3 regions of the Bacillus sp. Medicinal_06 genome follow, and region 2 is predicted to be linked to each of the others. Evidence: predicted binding sites of a transcription regulator. Region 2 holds the regulator's gene; each other region holds the start of a gene.
What was found. Region 2 encodes LexA, which represses DNA repair genes until DNA is damaged. Its sites were predicted from a motif close to CGAACATATGTTCG; they were not measured.

Region 1 (3,285 bases), on a different contig from region 2:
AACTAGAATGGACGACTTTAAAAGAGTTAATCCATGAGTACACAACATTGCATACAAATCAAACGTTACCGGAATATATTTCTTCCTCTATCACATATTATGCACAACGTATTTCAACGGCAAATAATTCAGAAATTGTGATTTATGAAAATCCTTCTATCTCATAATCTATAAAAATAAAAAGTGTCATGAGTACTGAATTACCATGACACTTTTTACATAAATTTATTTCGTAACTTCTGCTGAAACGATTTCTCCTGTTTTCGAAATAGCTGACTTCCTCTTTGCAAAATAGGAATCCCATATTTATCATTGATTTGATCAATTACAGCTAACAGTGGTTCTTCTTTCGCATCTTCTTCAAATGAAAATAAATCCAGTTGCTTCATTGACTCTGTCTTCCACTCTAATTCAGTAGCTGTAACACCAAGCAACCTAATCGGATCTCCATCCCAATGTTGTTTCCACAAACGTGAAGCGGCTTGAAAGATATCATGCTCTTCCCAAATCGCATTTTTTAATTGTTTACTTCGTGTTATTGTACGCCGATCATAGTATTTAATCATAATTTGAATGTTATAGCTGACAAGGGTACGTTTTTGCAACCTTTTACTAACCGATTTCGATAATCGCTCTAACATATCGAGCAATTCTTTCTCTCCATCCATATCTTTTGAAAATGTTGTGGAATTCCCGATGCTTTTATGTTGCCCCATTTGATTTGGATCAACCTCTCTATCATCCATACCTTTTGCTCTTTTTTGTAAATCAACGCCATGCTTTCCTATTTTCGCACGTATCAAATGTTCTTCTCCCTTTGCCAACTGTTCAATGGTATGTATGTGGATTTCTTTTAGCTTTTCTGCTGTTCTCTCACCAATTCCATGCATCGCTTCAACAGGACGTGGCCAAAGTAACTCCTGAATATCTCGTTTTCGAAATACTGTAATACCAAGCGGCTTTTTCATATCCGACGCAGTCTTCGCCAGAAAGAGATTTGGCGCTATTCCAATGCTGCATGGCAACTGTAATTCTGTTAATAGCGCTTGTTGAATCATCTCAGCAATCTCGAGAGGCGTACCTAATCCGTAACAATCTGTTATATCTAAATAACCTTCGTCTATAGAAACTGGCTGTATTTTTTCAGTAAAACGTGAAAGGATTTGAAACATCTCAAATGACGCTTCGCGGTACAATTTAAAGTTTGGCTGCTTTACAATTAACTCTGGACATAATCGCTTTGCTTCCCAAAGTGGCATTGTTGTCCGCACCCCATATTCCCTCGCTTCATAACTACATGTTACAATGATTCCTTTTCGTTCTTTTTCGTTCCCTGCAATTGCTAATGGCTTTCCTTGTAGCGACGAATTATGCGCAATTTCAACTGATGCAAAGAAACAATTCATATCCACATGCAAAATAACACGACCGTTTTTCGGATACATTTCTCGCATATTTCTCACCCCCAAAAAGAACATTCGTTCCCTATTCTTATTATATCAAATTCCACAAAAATAATGGAACGATTCCGTTACAAAAACTATATTCTTTCCTACTTCTATTTTTGATATACTTATATTAAATATGGATAATACTGTAAAAGGAGTGGTGATTATGAAAAAACATAGGAACCTCAACTACACCTTCCTCGTTATTATATTAATTATTGCGATTAACTATTTATTACTACCAGTTTTCAATATTAATGTTAACACCTTCACACTTCTCCCTCACCTAGTGCACGTCGCAACAACATATATACTCCCATGGATTTTTCTCTATCGGCTCATTCGCCTTGTAAAAACAATTGAATCTAAATGAAAAAGAGCGTGTAACCTTCTATAGGTTACACGCTCTTTTTGTTTTCCTTACAATTATTTCGCTACTTCTTCAATAATTGCTACAACTAATTCAGCTGTTTTTGCTAATTCTTCAACAGGAATTTTCTCGTTTGTTGTATGAATTTCCTCATACCCAACTGCTAAGTTTACTGTTGGAATACCATGCCCTGCAATTACGTTTGCATCACTTCCGCCACCACTTTGGTGAAGAGAAGGCGTACGACCAATTTTTTCAGCAGCACGTTTTGCAACCTCTACAACATGATCGCCGTCAGCAAATTTAAATCCTGGATACATAACTTTTACTTCAACATCTGCTTGACCGCCCATTTCTTTTGCAGTTGTTTCAAATGCTTCTTTCATTTTTGCAACTTGCTCTTGCATTTTTTCATCTACTAAAGAGCGAGCTTCTGCGAAAATTTGCACATGGTCACAAACAATATTTGTTTGTGTGCCACCTTCGAAACGACCAATATTTGCAGTTGTTTCAGAGTCAATACGACCAAGTGGCATTTTTGCAATTGCTTTTGCTGCGATTGTAATTGCAGATATACCTTTTTCAGGTGCCACACCAGCGTGAGCTGTTTTTCCGCGAATAATCGCATTTACTTTTGCTTGTGTTGGTGCTGCAACTACAATTTCGCCCACTTTTCCATCGCTATCTAATGCATAACCATATTTTGCTGTAATACGTTCATGGTCTAATGCTTTCGCACCAACAAGGCCTGATTCTTCACCAACTGTAATAATAAATTCAATTTTCCCATGAGGGATATTTTTCTCTTTTAAAACGCGGATTGCTTCAAACATGGATGCTAATCCAGCTTTATCGTCTGATCCTAAAATTGTAGTACCATCTGATACGATATAACCATCTTTAATAGAAGGCTTAATTCCTTTACCAGGAACTACTGTATCCATATGAGAAGTGAAATAAATTGTCTCTACTCCTTCTTTCGTTGCTGGTAAAGTACAAATTAAGTTACCCGCTCCATGTCCAGTTACACCCATTGTGTCATCTTCAAATACTTCAACACCTAAAGCAGTAAATTTTTCTGTTAACACTTTACAAATTTCTGCTTCATATTTTGTTTCAGAATCTACTTGAACAAGTTCCATAAATTCATTTACTAAACGTTCTTGATTAATCATGAAAATGCGCCTCCTGCACTACCATTATGTATGTAACATTGTTAATTATAACAGAATTTCGCAAAAGTTTCGAAAGACAAGATAAAAAACAGATGGTTCACACATCTAGATAACCATCTGCTTTCTTCTACTCATTTAAAAGGACCCAACGCATATGATCTTCCCAAATCCCATTCACCATTAACATTTTCCGGGACACCCCTTCATATTGAAATCCAATCTTCGTTACAACTTGAATAGATGCTAAATTACGAGGCATAATCGGAGCTTCAATACGGTGTAAGTGAAATTC
Region 2 (3,285 bases):
ATATTTGTTTCTATTACATTTGTTGGAGTTGGATTATTGTTATGTATAGTTGCTTACTACTGTACAAAAGGGTTTAAAAATTTTTGTGTGGGCTATGTCAATTGGAATCTCAAAATGATTAAAGGGGAATAGATGAGATGAAAAAGATATTGTTAGTAGCTGTCGCTTGTATCATTATTGGAATTATTGGTATATCACAAACATATACAAAAGCAGTAGATGCGGCAGAAAGGGGGAATAAAGAAAAGGTTATTAAAAATGAAGAAATCCGAAATTTGGAAATTGATTTAGATGCTGGAGATGTTACGATTCAAAAAGGAAATGATTCTTCTTTTTATATAAAACAAATAGGAAATATTGCAAAACAAAAAGTGAGTGTTGATGAACAAGGGGATACGCTAAAGGTTCAAGGTAAGATAAAAAAAGGGGTTTCATTCGATTTTTCATTTTTATCTTTCGGGTTTAAAGCGCCAGGGATAATAATCGTTGTTCCGGAACGTTCTTACCAAGATATAAAAGTAAGTTCTTCTGCGGGTGAGATAACAGTAAATGATATAAAAAGTGAACGTGTAGAAGCAACGACGTTTGGTGGAGATGTAGAAATGGAGCGGGTGATAGCGAAGAAAGTAGAAGGGTCTTCAAAAGCAGGAGAAGTTAAAATGAAAAAAGTAAGTGGAAAAGTTGTAGCGAAAACAACAAGTGGAGATGTAGATATTGTAGATCATGATCCTAAATATGATTTAGAGGCAAGTTCAACTGCAGGAGAAGTTGATATTCGATTACTTCAGAAGCCTCAAGATGCGACTATAAGTGGGAAAACATTTGCAGGAGAAGTGGAGATTTTCAAAGAAGAAACGAAAAATGTAACATTAGGAAATGGTAGTGTAAAAATTAGCGGACAAACATCTGCAGGAGACGTTACAATTGAAGCGAATTAAAAAATAGACCAGTTTAACTGGTCTATTTTTTAATGTAAATCGCGGTATACACCGATTACTTTTCCAATAACAGAAACTTTATCTAAAAGGATCGGTTCTAAAGAAGAGTTTTCTGGTTGTAAGCGGAAATGATCTTTTTCTTTGTAAAAACGCTTTACAGTTGCTTCGTTATCTTCTGTTAAAGCAACAACGATTTCCCCGTTGTATGCAGAATGTTGTTGGCGAACAACAACTAAATCTCCGTCCAGAATACCCGCTTCAATCATACTATCTCCAGAGATTCGTAACATAAATACTTGGTCTGCTCCAGCAACAACACTTGCAGGAAGTGGGAAGTGTTCCTCTACACTTTCAACTGCTGTAATCGGTAAGCCTGCTGTAACTTTCCCGACGATAGGAACTTGAACAACTGATTGTGTTTCTGTTTCGATTTTCACTTCTCCTAAAATTTCAATGGCTCTCGGTTTTGTTGGATCACGTCGAATATAACCTTTTTCTTCTAGACGTGATAAATGTCCGTGCACAGTAGAACTAGAAGCAAGGCCAACCGCTTGACCAATTTCGCGTACGGAAGGTGGATAACCTTTTTCTTGTACTTTTAGTTTGATGAAGTCGAGAATGTCTTGCTGGCGTTTTGTTAACTTTTCCATGTTTTTTAACACCTCGTTTTCTTTCAATTTTCTTACTTATAAGTATAACATGCGAAAAAACATTCTACAAACATAAGTTCGAACAAAAAGACGATTTGTGATACACTAAAGGAAAAATCGAAATGAGAAAGAGGGTTTTAAAATGAATGCAATCATTTATGCCCGTGTAAGCACAACGAAAGAAGCGCAGGAAACATCATTATCACGCCAAAAAGATGAATTATTGCATTTAGCTGAGCGGTATCAAATGAATGTTATAAAGGTGATTGAGGAGAAGGCAAGCGGTTATACGATTGAAAGAGACGGTATATTAGAAGTGCTGGACATGATTCGAGATGAAGAGATTGATGTGCTTCTCATTCAAGATGAAACGCGGCTTGGAAGAGGGAATGCAAAGATTGCGTTAATGCACTGTTTACATAAAGAAGGGATCAAAGTATATACACATACGCATAATGGGGAATTACAGCTTTCTGATTCAGATTCTATGGTATTAGATATTATTGGTATAGTTGAAGAGTATCAGAGGAAGATTCATAATTTGAAGATTAAACGTGGAATGCAGAGAGCGGTAGAAAGAGGGTTTCGTCCAGAAAAAAATTTAAAAAATCGTCATTTGAGTACAGGACGTGAAAAGAAAGAAGTGCCGATTGAAGAAATTGTACGTCTTCGTCGTAATGAATTAACATTTGAGGAAATTGCTGCGACGCTTCGTGGTTTTGGACATGATGTATCAAAAGCAACAGTACATCGCAGATACGTGGAATATACGAAGCAATTGCTTGATAAACAAGACTAACTATTGTATGATAATAATCAGTTTTAAGTAGAAAGGGGATTCGAGATGCTAAGTCACGAACTCATTGAACGCATCAATTTCTTAGCGAAAAAAGCAAAAGCTGAAGGATTAACTGAAGAAGAACAACGTGAGCGCCAATCGCTCCGTGAACAATATTTAAAAGGATTTCGTCAAAATATGTTAAACGAATTAAAAGGCATTAAAGTCGTTAACGAAGAAGGTAAAGATATTACACCAGCGAAATTAAAAGCATTAAAAAAACAAGATAATGCAAAGTTAAATTAAAAGATGGGCGAAGCCCATCTTTTTTTGATTTTAGTAGAATTGTTTATTTGATAACTTTCCAATTACGGTTGATTGTCGCTTCAATTGTTCCCCGTTCTAATATGTAATTCGCAATAAGTTCAGACATATCAATTGGTATGTCTTTTATGATGGGTTTATTTTGGTACATAGAATAATTTCCGCCACCACTTGCGCGATAATTATTCATGACTACGTCATATTCTTGATCAAGGTGAATGGGAGATCCATCATATTGTAGGGAAACGACTCTTTCACCAATGGGCTTTGAAATATTTAATGTGTACGAAATTCCTTCCCACATATCGTAATTATAATGCTGTGGTTTTGGTTCGGTATAAGCAGGATTTACAATAATATTCCCATCTGTATGTAACGTGAAATATTCAGCAGATAGCTCAAGGGCTTCTTTTATATCTTTTCCTGTAATCCTTATGACCTTTAATGTATTTGGATAAATATAATTTGAAACAATATCTCTCATTGTAATATGTTTTGGAAAGCCAGAAGATTCATTATGAAATAGGCTTGTACAAGAGATATTGACTTCAGCTACTTCCATCTGCACTTTATTTATAAATTCGATAAAAGGATG
Region 3 (3,285 bases), on a different contig from region 2:
CTAGCAGGTCTTTCTGTTTTTGAGGGAGGATGGGAGAAAGTTCCGGCGCTCTCTATACAAGGATGGCTTGAGATGTTGTATATGGTCGTTTGTGGAACGCTAATTGGCTATATAGTATTTAATAAAGGGGTAGAAGAAATTGGAGCAAGTAAAGCAAGTATGTATTTAAATATCACACCTATCGTTGCAACCTTAATTGCAGTTGTTTTATACAAAGCAACAATTACATGGCAACAGCTACTTGGAATGGTAATTGTGCTAGCAGGGGTTTATATTGCGACGGTTCAAACAAGTAAAAATAAAAACATGTCTCTACATGATTAAAAGAACTTGTGATATCAGAAATTTACTCTGATACTGTTTGGTGTACAAAGTGGTGATTTGTTCGAGAGTTTGCATATTTTATAATCCTCAATAAACGATATCTACTCTTCCTATGGATAAAACTTCTAATTCCGGAAAAACTACAAATAGAAGTTTTAGATTGCCTAGAAGAGGTGAGCGGAAATGAAATTCATAATGATTGCAGTTCAAGTCGTAATTGCTATGTTTTGTCTATATCATGAATCGAGTGTGATAGCTGCGGCTCCTGCATCAGAGGTTACACAAAAAGAGCCTCAAGTTACAATCTTATTAGAGCGTATGTATTTAGATGGAGAAGTAAGTGAGGAAATTTTTACTGAAAAAGTAGCAAACTTAGAACAGTTTCTACAGCAGTATAAAGAATGGCAGCTTGTCGATCGTGATGAGACACAAATTGTGTTGCAAAAAAAGGTAGATGATATTTCACCCCTGCTTAAAACGAGTGGGTATTTTGGTGTTTCTAATGAGGGAATACTGCAAATTTTTAATGGTGTGCCAAAAGAAGATAATGCGATTCATTCATTTTTTCAAATTGATATGAAAAAGCTAGAAAGTTATGAACGAGCAGAGTTAAAACGCGGTATTCGCATCAAGTCAAAAGAACGTTTTGTGAAGACAATTGAGAAAATGAAGCAGTATGCAGTGCAAAATAAGAAAAACAGCAGCTCGGGATGAGCTGCTGTTTTTCTTATTTATTTTTATCTAAAATTTGTTTTGCAATTTCATCAATTAGCATATCTTTTCCGATTGGGTTAAATGCTTTTGTGTTAAAAACTTCATTGCTTACTTCATAGACGTGATTGTTTTTTACAGCTTTATTATCTTTCCAAACAGCGCTGTTTTTGTAGTCATCGAACACTTTATCCGCTTCGCCACCAAAGTTTACGATAAACATTTGATCCGGCTGGAATGCAACAAGACCTTCTAGTGATACTTGTGCCATCGTTTGTTTTAAATCTGTGCCTTTCGTTGCAGGAAGTTTTAAGTCGTTAAAGAGAATATCACCATATCCGAAGCTACCATATACACGGAAGTTTTGTGGTGTTACAGCGAGGAACATAAAGTTCTCATCTTTTGTTTTCTCTTTAATTTTTTTAGATAAGGACTCTGCTTTTTTATCGTAGTCTGCAATCCATTTATCAGCTTTTTTCTCTTCGTCAAATAGCTTGCTTACTTCTTTAAATTTACCGCGCCAGTTTTCTAAGTTGGTTTCTAAGACAACTGTAGGTGCAACTTTTGATAGTTGATCATAAATTTTCAATTGACGATTGTTTAAAATAATTAAGTCTGGTTTTAAAGCAGTAACTGCTTCTAAATCAACTTTAGGTGCCCAGTACCAACCAACTGCTTTTACACCTTTTAGCTTTTCTTGTAAATGATCTTGGATTTTATCTTTATACGTGTTGGCAGTACCAACAGGCTTATGGCCAAGAAGTAATAATTCTTCAGATGATCCAGATAAGTCAACAATTCTTTTTGGATTTATCGGAATTTTAACTTCTCCTTTTGCATGTTTTACAACTTTTGTTTTTGGTTGTTCTTTTGTCTGTGCTTCTTCTTTTTTAGAAGAGCAACCAACAATGGCAAGAACAACAAGAATGAGAGTAAGTAGAATAGATAGATTGCGTTTCATCTTGTATGTAACCCCTTTAATTAGTATTGATAATCATTATCGACCTTGTAATATTAATTTGCTTTATATATTTCTGTCAATATTAAAAAAATGGAAAATCCAAACAGAGAACATTTGTTGGGTCAGTCTCGCTTTTCCATCATTAAATATGTTAAAATGGAATACATGATTTAAGAGGGAGAGATCGTATTTTGTTTGAATATGTTACAGGCTATGTGGAATATGTAGGGCCGGAATATGTCGTTCTTGATCATAATGGAATTGGCTATCAAATTTTCACGCCAAATCCGTATGTATTCCAAAGAAGTAAGCAAGAAATTCGTGTATATACATATCATTATGTGAGAGAAGATATTATGGCGCTTTACGGATTTAAGACACGTGAAGAGCGATTATTATTTACAAAATTGTTAGGTGTGTCAGGAATTGGGCCAAAAGGTGCGCTCGCAATTTTAGCTTCTGGTCAAACTGGACAGGTCGTGCAAGCAATTGAACATGAGGATGAAAAATTCTTAGTGAAATTCCCGGGAGTTGGAAAGAAAACAGCACGCCAAATGATTTTAGACTTAAAAGGAAAATTAGCTGATGTTGTGCCGGATGCATTTGTTGATTTATTCTCAGATGTAGAACGTTTCGATGAGAAGAAAGGTTCATCGGCTGAGCTTGACGAAGCGCTTGAAGCACTGCGTGCACTTGGCTATGCTGAACGAGAAGTAAATCGTGTTGTACCTGAGTTGTTAAAAGAATCACTTACGACGGATCAATATATTAAAAAGGCACTTAGTCTTTTACTAAATGGTAAGAGGTGAGTAGAATGGACGAACGCCTCCTTTCAGGAGAATCGGCATATGAAGATGCGGATTTAGAATATTCGTTACGGCCACAGACGCTCCGTCAGTATATTGGCCAAGATAAGGCAAAACATAATTTAGAAGTGTTTATTGAGGCGGCGAAAATGCGTGAGGAGACATTGGATCACGTACTATTATACGGACCTCCAGGACTTGGTAAAACGACGCTTGCGAATATTATCGCTAATGAAATGGGCGTTAATATTCGAACAACGTCAGGTCCAGCAATCGAGCGTCCAGGGGATTTAGCGGCAGTGTTAACGGCGCTTCAACCTGGTGATGTACTATTTATTGATGAAATTCATCGCCTGTACCGATCGATTGAAGAAGTATTATACCCAGCGATGGAGGATTTTTGCCTTGATATTGTCATTGGTAAAGGACCAACTGCAAGATCTGTAAGGCTTGATTTACCACCGTTCACATTAGTCGGTGCAA

Region 1: AC1M36_RS25080 (DNA polymerase IV) is a predicted target of LexA. The motif match lies at 1,472-1,485, and genes of this name have one in related genera.
Region 3: ruvA (Holliday junction DNA helicase RuvA) is a predicted target of LexA. The motif match lies at 2,104-2,117, and genes of this name have one in related genera.

The regions. Positions count from the first base shown of each region.
Region 1 covers NZ_JBWYHD010000017.1:44,876-48,160, reverse strand. The annotation lists gene AC1M36_RS25085 (DUF3932 family protein) at 1-167, shown strand, start outside; gene AC1M36_RS25080 (DNA polymerase IV) at 216-1,454, opposite strand; gene AC1M36_RS25075 (hypothetical protein) at 1,615-1,821, shown strand; gene AC1M36_RS25070 (tripeptidase T) at 1,875-2,993, opposite strand; gene AC1M36_RS25065 (GNAT family N-acetyltransferase) at 3,121-3,285, opposite strand, start outside.
Region 2 covers NZ_JBWYHD010000012.1:23,133-26,417, forward strand. The annotation lists gene AC1M36_RS22720 (DUF1700 domain-containing protein) at 1-132, shown strand, start outside; gene AC1M36_RS22725 (DUF4097 family beta strand repeat-containing protein) at 138-938, shown strand; gene lexA (transcriptional repressor LexA) at 968-1,588, opposite strand; gene AC1M36_RS22735 (YneB family resolvase-like protein) at 1,731-2,387, shown strand; gene AC1M36_RS22740 (DUF896 domain-containing protein) at 2,433-2,672, shown strand; gene AC1M36_RS22745 (bifunctional metallophosphatase/5'-nucleotidase) at 2,716-3,285, opposite strand, start outside.
Region 3 covers NZ_JBWYHD010000002.1:472,267-475,551, forward strand. The annotation lists gene AC1M36_RS06020 (DMT family transporter) at 1-324, shown strand, start outside; gene AC1M36_RS06025 (BofC C-terminal domain-containing protein) at 508-1,038, shown strand; gene AC1M36_RS06030 (iron-hydroxamate ABC transporter substrate-binding protein) at 1,052-1,996, opposite strand; gene ruvA (Holliday junction DNA helicase RuvA) at 2,188-2,805, shown strand; gene ruvB (Holliday junction branch migration DNA helicase RuvB) at 2,811-3,285, shown strand, end outside.